3 regions of the Pseudoalteromonas sp. SG44-8 genome follow, and region 1 is predicted to be linked to each of the others. Evidence: predicted binding sites of a transcription regulator. Region 1 holds the regulator's gene; each other region holds the start of a gene.
The links. Region 1 encodes sigma-54, which starts transcription at its own class of promoters, with help from an activator protein. Its sites were predicted from a motif close to GTTGGCACGNNNNTNGNNT; they were not measured.
Positions count from the first base shown of each region.

Region 2: H5163_RS06650 (EF-hand domain-containing protein) is a predicted target of sigma-54. The motif match lies at 2,096-2,114, and genes of this name have one in related genera.
Region 3: H5163_RS10785 (LruC domain-containing protein) is a predicted target of sigma-54. The motif match lies at 1,102-1,120, and genes of this name have one in related genera.

Region 1 covers NZ_JACJEQ010000036.1:23,675-26,958, forward strand. The annotation lists gene rapZ (RNase adapter RapZ) at 1-94, opposite strand, end outside; gene ptsN (PTS IIA-like nitrogen regulatory protein PtsN) at 282-734, opposite strand; gene hpf (ribosome hibernation promoting factor) at 739-1,026, opposite strand; gene H5163_RS18895 (RNA polymerase factor sigma-54) at 1,055-2,551, opposite strand; gene lptB (LPS export ABC transporter ATP-binding protein) at 2,618-3,284, opposite strand, start outside.
Region 2 covers NZ_JACJEQ010000005.1:200,500-203,783, reverse strand. The annotation lists gene H5163_RS06670 (amidohydrolase) at 1-867, opposite strand, end outside; gene H5163_RS06665 (EF-hand domain-containing protein) at 988-1,224, opposite strand; gene H5163_RS06660 (EF-hand domain-containing protein) at 1,237-1,473, opposite strand; gene H5163_RS06655 (hypothetical protein) at 1,584-1,811, opposite strand; gene H5163_RS06650 (EF-hand domain-containing protein) at 1,834-2,061, opposite strand; gene H5163_RS06645 (HAMP domain-containing sensor histidine kinase) at 2,378-3,284, shown strand, end outside.
Region 3 covers NZ_JACJEQ010000011.1:28,397-31,680, forward strand. The annotation lists gene H5163_RS10785 (LruC domain-containing protein) at 1-1,068, opposite strand, end outside; gene gmk (guanylate kinase) at 1,411-2,031, shown strand; gene rpoZ (DNA-directed RNA polymerase subunit omega) at 2,149-2,424, shown strand; gene spoT (bifunctional GTP diphosphokinase/guanosine-3',5'-bis pyrophosphate 3'-pyrophosphohydrolase) at 2,553-3,284, shown strand, end outside.

The DNA of each region.
Region 1 (3,284 bases):
TATTATCTACACAATAATAGCCAAGATCTTCTACTACACGTAAAGCAACAGATTTACCTGAGCCAGAACGCCCACTGATGATGATTAACTCCATGTAAATTCTCCTTCATTTAATACCAATTTTATTAAAAACATGCTCATTCTTGCTTGTTAAATAACCCACTAACTTTGTTTAAAATTATTTATATAGAACAACTATATAAATAATTTCCACCTTGTTCTAGAGCTATTTTCCTGTTGCAATAATTACTCTCTAATTCAATACAATACAATTGGTATGACTACGATTGAGCTGCAATTACATGATACAAATCTTGGTCTGTTTTTGCGCTACGTAGTTGTTTACAAAAATCTTTGTTATTGAGTTTATCAGCAATTGTGGCTAACGTCTTCAAATGAAGTTGGCTGTCACCATCTGGTACGATGAGGGCTACAAATATATCAACTGGGCGATTATCAATCGCATCAAAATCAACCGGTGATTCACTCACTAAAATTATTGCTAGCGGGTTTTCAACACCACTCATACGGCCATGAGGGATAGCAATACCACGACCAATACCCGTACTACCTAGTTTTTCTCTCGACAGTAGTGCGTTGAGGATTTCTTGTTGTGATAGCTGAGGGAGCTGTTCATGAGCCAATTGGCTTATAAATTCAATGATCCGTTTTTTGCTATTAAAAAGGACCGCAGCTTTACTGCAGTCCTGACAAATAAGTGAGCTTAATTTCATAGTGTTAGTGTCGAGCGTGCTTCTCTTTGTGTTTAATTACTTGACGATCAAGTTTATCGATTAGTCCGTCAATAGCTGCATACATGTCTTGGTGCTCAGTCGAGGCAAATAATTCAGCGCCACTGACATGTAATGTGGCCTCTGCTTTTTGGCTTAGTTTTTCTACATCAAGAATAACATGGACATTATTGATATGATCAAAATGCCTTTCAAGCTTGGCAAACTTATTGTTTACATAGTCTCTTAATGAATCAGTAATTTCTACGTGACGACCAGTTAAATTTAGTTGCATAAGCATTTTCCTCTTGTGATTTTACGCCTTAAATCAAACTTTTACGTTGATTTGACGGTGGAATAGCCAGCGACTCGCGGTATTTTGCAATAGTCCGTCTAGCTACTTTGATACCTTGCTCTGCCAATATATCTGCAATCTTACTATCACTCAATGGTTTCGCTGAGTTTTCTGCACTGATCAATTTTCTGATCAATGCTCGAATAGCTGTCGAAGAGCATTCGCCGCCGTTCTCAGTGCTTACATGACTTGAGAAAAAATACTTTAACTCAAAAATACCACGGGGGGTATGCATGTACTTTTGTGTCGTTACGCGAGAGATTGTTGATTCGTGCATCTCAACCATTTCAGCAACGTCGTTTAGTACCATAGGTCGCATTGCTTCAGGGCCATGCTCAAAGAATCCCTGCTGTTGTTTTACAATGCAGTTAGTTACTTTGAGTAACGTCTCGTTACGACTTTCTAGGCTTTTAATAAACCATTTAGCTTCTTGCAAATGCGAACGTATAAATTGGCTGTCAGTGCTTGATTTTACTGAGCGTGACATTGCCGCATATTGGCTGTTCACTCTAATTTTTGGCATGCTGTCTGGATTAAGTTCAACCACCCAGCGACCTTTAATTTTTTTCACCGAAACATCAGGTATAACATACTCTGATTCTTCGCGTACTATAGTATCCGCAGGCTTTGGATTAAGGCTGTGGATCAATGTCATTACTTCTTTCAGCTCATCTTCTTTAAGCTTAGTCTTTTTCATCAAAGTGCGATAGTCACGACTAGCTAATAAATCGATATGATCAGTTAAAATCATTTTAGTCTCGCTAATCCAAGGAGTTGCAGGATCAAATTGATTTAATTGAATACATAAACATTCTTGTAGGCTGCGCGCAGCAATACCAACAGGGTCAAATAACTGAATGCGTTTTAACACTGCTTGCACTTCGTCTAGTTCGATTTCTTCTTCGTTATTACCTTGATTTAAGCTCTCTGCGATGTCTTCGCAGCTCAAGGTTAAAATACCTGAATCGTCAACAGCTTCAACAATCGCAATGGCAATAGCTTCATCGGTTGGACTAAAAGGTGTGAGCTGTAATTGCCACATCAGATATTCGTGCAGGGTTTCAGTTGAAGCACCTTGATAAATTGACTCATCTTCAGGCATTGGGCCGGATGACGTATTTGGCGCAGCACTCATGTATTCGTCCCAGGTGACGTCCATAGCCATTTCGTCACTTAAAGTCTCTTTACTTAATGCTTCGCTACTTTCTTGTTCATATTCGCTGGGCTTGTCGTCTGCTGATGCACTAACAGTTAAGTCATCGTTGTCTTGTTTTTGTTCGTTTTTACCAGCCGTGTCGTCTGAATATTCATGCTCTTCTAGCTCTAACAATGGATTGCTGTCGAGTGCTTCTTGAATTTCTTGCTGGAGATCCAATGTACTGAGTTGCAATAAGCGAATTGCTTGTTGCAGCTGTGGTGTCATTGTAAGTTGCTGGCCCATGCGCAGCTGGAGTGATTGCCTCATGTATCTCTAACAATCCTTTTATTGTTATCATCGTTAAGTCTAGCAGATACTTAGCCGAGCGTGGCTTTATAGCCTAAATTGCTCGCCCAGGTAAACATCGCGGACTGTTTGGTCGGCAAGTACATGCTCAGGGGTACCTGATGCAATTAACTCCCCATGAGAAACTATGTAGGCTTTTTCACAAACATCAAGGGTTTCTCGTACATTGTGGTCGGTAATAAGTACGCCAATACCACGGTTTTTAAGGTGTTCAATAATCTTCTTTATATCTAACACTGAAATAGGATCAACGCCAGCAAAAGGCTCATCAAGTAAGATAAATTTTGGATTTGCGGCTAAAGCGCGTGCAATTTCAACTCGACGACGTTCACCACCAGATAATGCCATACCTTGGCTGTCGCGAATATGTTGAATGCTAAACTCATCAAGTAAGCTGTCTAGTGCTTCTTCTCTGGCTTGTTTATTCAGCTCTTTACGAGTTTCTAAAATAGCCATCAGGTTTTGATAAACAGTTAACTTACGAAAGATGGATGATTCTTGTGGTAAGTAGCCAATCCCTAACCGTGCGCGACTGTGCATTGGCAGTAAAGTGATGTCATTATCATCAATACTTATTTTACCTTTGTCGCTAGGTACTAAACCCACAATCATATAAAAAGTGGTGGTTTTACCTGCGCCATTAGGACCCAGTAAGCCAACAATGCTGCCTGCGCTAACTTCTAAACCCACGCTT
Region 2 (3,284 bases), on a different contig from region 1:
CATGAAATCGTTAAGATCTTTATAGCGACCGGCTCTGAGCATATCTTCAAGGGACGGATCTGTTGCACTTAGCATTGCAACAATGCGCAGCGGTAAGGTGCCTTGTTCAGCTCTTTGCTTGTAAACTTGCCATGTTTGTTTATCAATCCCAGCATCGTGGGTTGAGGTTATACCTAAGCTGAGCAGATGTTGACCAGCTTGATTTAAGGTATTATTTACGTCTTGATCAGATGGCGTAGGAATATGTGCAGTAATTAAACTTTCGGCCTTATCGACAAAAATACCGCTAGGTTGACCTGCTTGGTTGCGAATAATTTCACCACCTGCTGGTGACTGTACTGTGGGTGTTAATTTGGCTAACTCCATCGCTTTGCTATTAACCCAAATCGCGTGGCTATCGACACGAGAAAGCACCACCGGAACATCTTTGACAACTTTATCTAAGTCAGCAGCAGTAGGAAATTGCTTATTAGGCCACAGTTCTTGATTCCAACCGCGGCCAATAATCCAGCCCCGGTTATTTTTAGCAAATACAGCAAGCTTTTTTTGTATTTCTGCAATCGACGTACTGCCACGTAAATCGAGTTGCGCTAAATTATTACCAAGTCCAATCACATGACCGTGGGCGTCAATTAAACCAGGTAATAAGGTTTGTTGCTCGGCATCAAATACTGCAGCATTAGGGAAACTCGCTTTTAGTTTATCGTCTCCTACTTTTACTACTTTGCTATCTTTAATAACCAGTGTAGAAAATTGCTGTAATTGGCCACTGTAAGTTGGAGTGTAACCATTAGCATTGTAGATCACCGTGGTATCAGCTAGCACAGGTAAAGATAAAGTGATTAAACAGGCGAGTAAGCATTTCATTGTTAGAATTCTTTTTCTGCTTTTGTTAGTTAAACAGTAACAGAGAATACTGAGTCTGCAAATTAAATATAATAAATTATTTATCGTTGTGCATTTCAACTATGCTGATGAATTAGCTATTCATTTATTTGCATATAGAGTAAATTCAGACAGTGATAATCTACCATCTTTATCGCGGTCATAGTTTTTAAAACGAGACCACAGGGCAGGATCTTTTGCTGACTCTGAACGCGTGATAAGACCGTCGTTATCGCGGTCTAAGTTTTTGAATTGTTCTGCTATATTATCAGTTGTTGCAAAACTGCAACAGCTACTGACAAATAACCAACTTAGTCCCAGTTGTGTACAAAATTTCATTGGGGAAACTCGTTAATCTAGGTTATTAGTTAAAAAACGCTTAAATTCAGATAGGGAAATTTTATTGTCTTGGTTTTTGTCCCAGCGTTGAAAGTTACTCAACAATTGTGGTTGTGGTTCAAGCTCATTATGCGTTAAATAGCCATCTTTATTGCTATCTAAATGATCAAAACGTTGTTTTACATCCAGTGCCATTGCGCTAAAACTGGTGGCTAGCGACACACTTAATATTATTAATATGCTTTTCATTATTTACATCCTACCAATAAAAAGAATAAAGCATTTGCCATAATTTAAATCCCAACATTAAATCCGTTTACACATTCCCTCCGGGATTATGGCAAATACTTTAAAGCCTTTTAAAATTTAAACTTTGCGAACTCTTGCTCAGATAATTGCTCGTCGTTATTATCATCAAGATCAGTAAACTGCTTTAATAGCGTGTTGTTTTGCTTGGCTTCAAGCAATGAAATTTGTCCGTCAGAGTCGGTATCTAATTGCGCAAACTTAACGTTTAATTGTGATGCTAAAACAGTGGCGCTAATGACTAAAAACATCAGTGAAAAAGCGGTGATAAGTTGTTTCATAGCAGTGTTTCCTCTGGGAAATTTATTGCAAAAATTGTTTAAACTCAGCAAATGAAATTTGACCATTTTGATCTTTGTCAATTTGCTCAAAACTTTCGTGTAATACCGCATCTTCAGATGCTTCTGCTTCACTCAATGTGCCATTACTGTCTTTATCAAGTTCTGCGAAGGTGGCCTCGACATCAATGGCAAAGCTGTTAAAGCTAAGCAGTAGGCTGATGCATAAGCACAGCGGTGTTAATATTTTCATATTATTTCCTTATAAACAGTCGTTGATACGGATATTACAAGAACGATGCCAATTGTTTTTATTGTATAAATATCAGTGGTTTAATTTTTTTGCATGATAATAAGTGGGAAAAAATGACCGAGCAGTGTGTCTTTTTTGCAACAACTTTTAACGGGTATTGATTAAGTTTTTAAAAAACAGTTGGTTAAGTTGTTTCAATTTAGCATCAGTCGCTTTATATAGCGCTACACAGTTCGCCTTATTCATTATTTTTATTGATTCAGCTAGTGTATAAGTAACACCTTCCATAATCAGACTTTTAACTAAAGGAGTGGCGATAGTGGCCTCATTCGCTAAAAAGTACAGTGCATTACTTAGTTGGCGACCCAATTTAATAGGCCAGTTTTTGTTTAGTACTTTGTTATCGCTGCTGCCATTATCACTGGTAGTGATTGTATTTTTAAATGCGCTGAATAAACAGCTAGCAGTAACTCAACAAATCGTCAGTGAAAATTATCAAATTACCAAGTCATTTAATAATCTTAAGCAAGACCTCAATAGCTTAGAGCGCGCAACGCGACAAAACTGGGTGCTGAAAAGCGAATCACTCGATGAATTGATTGTTGATAAGTGGCAATCATCACTACAAAGCATTGATGAACTAACTTTTATAAGTTCTACGGGGGAGTATATTAAGCAATGGCAGCAACTCGCACAGGTATTGCAATTAGCGCATACTCAACTCGTTACTGAAGGACAACAAGATGCGCAATTGTTTATTCCTGTGAGTGAATTAATTGCGCGTCAAACGGTGTGGCTAAGAGATCAAAATGAGCTGCAAATAACTAAAAATCAGCAACAGTTAAAAGCTTTGCAAAGCTCATTTATCAATTGGTTAATAGCACTTATCCCATTAACTTTACTAGTAGGTGGTGGTTTTTTATGGCGTATAAGTGGTCGCTTAAAAGGATTAACGTCGGTTATTGATAAGCTTGGGCAAGGTCATTGGCAACAAAAAATAGCTGTACAAGGCTCTGCTGAGTTGGTTGAACTAGGAAATAAATTACAATGGGTGCAAGAGCAGTTGCATCAATTAGAGCAACAAAAAGATACTTTTTTACGCCATGTTACCCATGAATTGAAAACTCCATTAGCGTCAATGGTTGAGGGCACTGACTTACTTGCCGATGAAATCGTTGGGCCAATTAACAAAGAGCAGCAAGCGGTGTTGGCGTTAATTACCC
Region 3 (3,284 bases), on a different contig from region 1:
AATTTGGCTATCTTGACCCGCCGATATTGCCGTCACAAAGCTCACCCCATCATCTGATGCATCAACTGGGTTATTGATTAAGTCGGCATCAGTATTGATATTTTCACCATCGACTGTATCGCCTAAATAAATCAGATTACTGCCAGTGCTGTTAGGATCGAATAAATGCCTGGCTCCGCTTTGCTCTAAACTGGTGTTATAAGGTAGAGGAGCATCACCAAAATCAATCGAACTATCTGTTACCTCAACTTCGGCAATAGCACAACGAGCCCCATCGTTCTGACTTGACTTAGGGCCCGATGTAAACACATTAGCAACAGGCGTATAACCAACAACAGGACTAATACTTAAATCAACTTTGTGAATTTTTCCGCTTTTATTATTACTAAAATAAAACTGACCATTGATATCAAAATAGGCAGCACCAAATGCGCCCGTATCATCACCAATATCAACTTGAGTAATAAACTTGGTAGTATTTTCTGCAACGTTAATTTCATGCAAATCACCATTTGATTCAACTGCGTATAACAGGTTACTTTGCGGATGAAATGCAAAATCAAATATACCTAAGTTCCATGTGTCGGTTGCAGGTAGTAGCCGAGCAGTTATGGGGGCATCTAGATCACCCTCTAGATTGATTTCATATAAACCAAAATTGGGAGTATATACATAATACATCGCACTTTGATTTGCTTGCTCACCAGTCACTTGAATATCACCTACATAAAAATTAGTATCGGGTAGGCCAGTAACATTTAACCGCTTCATTTCGTAGTTGCTACCAATTTGCACCACGCTTTTAGGCGATTGTCGGCTAAAACCGTATAAGTATTGGTCTTTGTAATTAAAACCGACGGCATTCACACTTTCATTATTTGCCTCGCTAGCAAACGTCAAAGCCGATGATAAAATCGTAGGTTTAGCCGACACTAAATCTATACCGTAAAGCTGTGCCTTTGCATCCTGCATCAAAAATGCCTGACTAGGGCAATTATCGAATGGCTGGCTAAATACAGCACAAGGAAGTGAAACTAAACACGCTGTGGCTAAATGGGTTAATCTCATTAGTAAGCCCTCAATCATTAAGTAACTGTACCAATGCAGGCATCATTCCAAAAAATAAAACATTGAAATAAAACAAAATAAAATAAAGTTGAATATGAAAGATGCAACTTGCAACGATCATTTTTGCATTATGCAACTAAGTACAAATAATCGTTAAAATGCGGGAGTTTTTTAAACAGTCATCATTGCCGTAACAAAAATACGGTTATTAATACGTTAAAATTTAATCACCTCACTAGGATACTTTCGGCAGTTGAGTAAACTTCACTAAATAAAGTACAATACCAAAATTAAGGCGGAGCTTATTAGCAGCTCTAGTCGGTTTATTTTAGGTAAAAACCCATGGCACACTCTCGCGGAAACTTATTTATTTTATCGGCACCATCTGGTGCGGGTAAATCCAGCTTAATCAATGCATTGTTAACTAAGTATAATGATATGAAAGTATCTGTATCGCATACTACTCGCTCGCCTCGTCCGGGCGAAGCAAATGGCGTGCATTACCACTTTGTAAATGTTGATGAATTCAAATCATTAATTGAAAAGAATGATTTTTTTGAATGGGCGCAAGTGTTCGATAATTACTACGGTACATCAAAGCAAGCAATTGAAGAGCAGCTTGCAGCAGGTATTGATGTATTTTTAGATATTGATTGGCAAGGTGCACGTCAAGTTCGTGATCTGGTCGCTGATGTTGAAACCATTTTTATCCTACCACCGTCAAAAGTTGAGCTTGAAGCGCGCTTAAATAATCGCGGCCAAGATTCACAAGAAATCATTGCTGGTCGCATGGCAAAAGCACAATCTGAAACGTCTCATTACAATGAATATGACTATGTCGTGGTTAACGATGATTTTGCAACTGCGCTGAAGGAAATTGAGACGATCGTATTGGCAAAACGCTTATCGCTACAAAGCCAAGCTATTCGCCATCAAGATTTACTCGTAGACTTACTGCGTTAAATCCTAATTTGGGTTCAGTAAGTATTTTATTTGTTTAAATTAACCACAAGCTATTGGCGAATCTGACTCGGTGCAGTAAACTACGTCTTTGCTTAAAAATTTATTTGGAGTGCTAAGATGGCTCGCGTAACTGTTGAAGATGCAGTAGATGCAATTGGTAATCGTTTTGATTTAATTTTAGTTGCGGCCCGTCGTGCCCGTCAAATCGCGGTCGGTGGTAAAAAGCCACTGGTTGATCCTGAAAACGATAAACCAACGGTTGTTGCTTTACGTGAAATTGAACTTGGTTTAGTAGATAGCTCATCAATGGATCTTATTGATCGTGAAGAGCAACAACATCAAGAGGCGGCTGAAATGGCTGCAGTTGCAGCTATTGTAGGCGGCAACCAATAATCTGACTTCCTTGTCTGATTTAGCCAACGGTATAGTATTTCTATTCTAGCCGTTGGCAATCCCTTCTTTTCATCGTATATTCTTAACATACCGTTACCTATTTGCTTCACGAGAACATTGGAGTGTGAATGTATCTTTTTGAAGGTCTAAAAAAGAAAATATCAGAATACTTACCTGCTGCTGATGTAGAGCTGGTACAAAAAGCCTATGTGGTAGCCCGAGAGGCCCATGAGGGTCAAACTCGCTCAAGTGGCGAACCTTACATTACTCACCCTGTTGAAGTAAGCCAAATTCTGGCTGGTATGCATTTAGATCACGAAACGTTAATGGCTGCATTAATGCATGATGTGATTGAAGACACCGACTTTAGCCAACAAGATTTAGCCGAAATTTTTGGCGAGACAGTCGCCGAATTAGTTGAGGGCGTAAGCAAGCTTGATAAGCTCAGCTTTAAAGATAAAAAAGAATTCCAAGCTGAAAACTATCGAAAAATGATTATGGCAATGACACAAGATATTCGTGTTATTTTAATCAAACTTGCTGATCGTACTCATAATATGCGCACTCTTGGAGCATTACGTCCTGACAAACGTCGACGTATTGCCCGCGAAACGTTAGAGATTTATGCGCCGATTGCTAATCGTTTAGGTATTCACGATATTAAAAATGAGTTAGAGGATTTAGGTTTTCAAGCCCTCTACCCGATGCGTCATCGCGCTTTAAAGTCAGAAGTTGCCAAAGCGCGCGGCAATCGCAAAGAAGTCATTTCAAATATCCAAACCGAGATAACAGCACGCCTTGAAGAAGCTGGCATTACAGCCACTGTTTCTGGGCGCGAAAAACACTTATATAGTATTTAT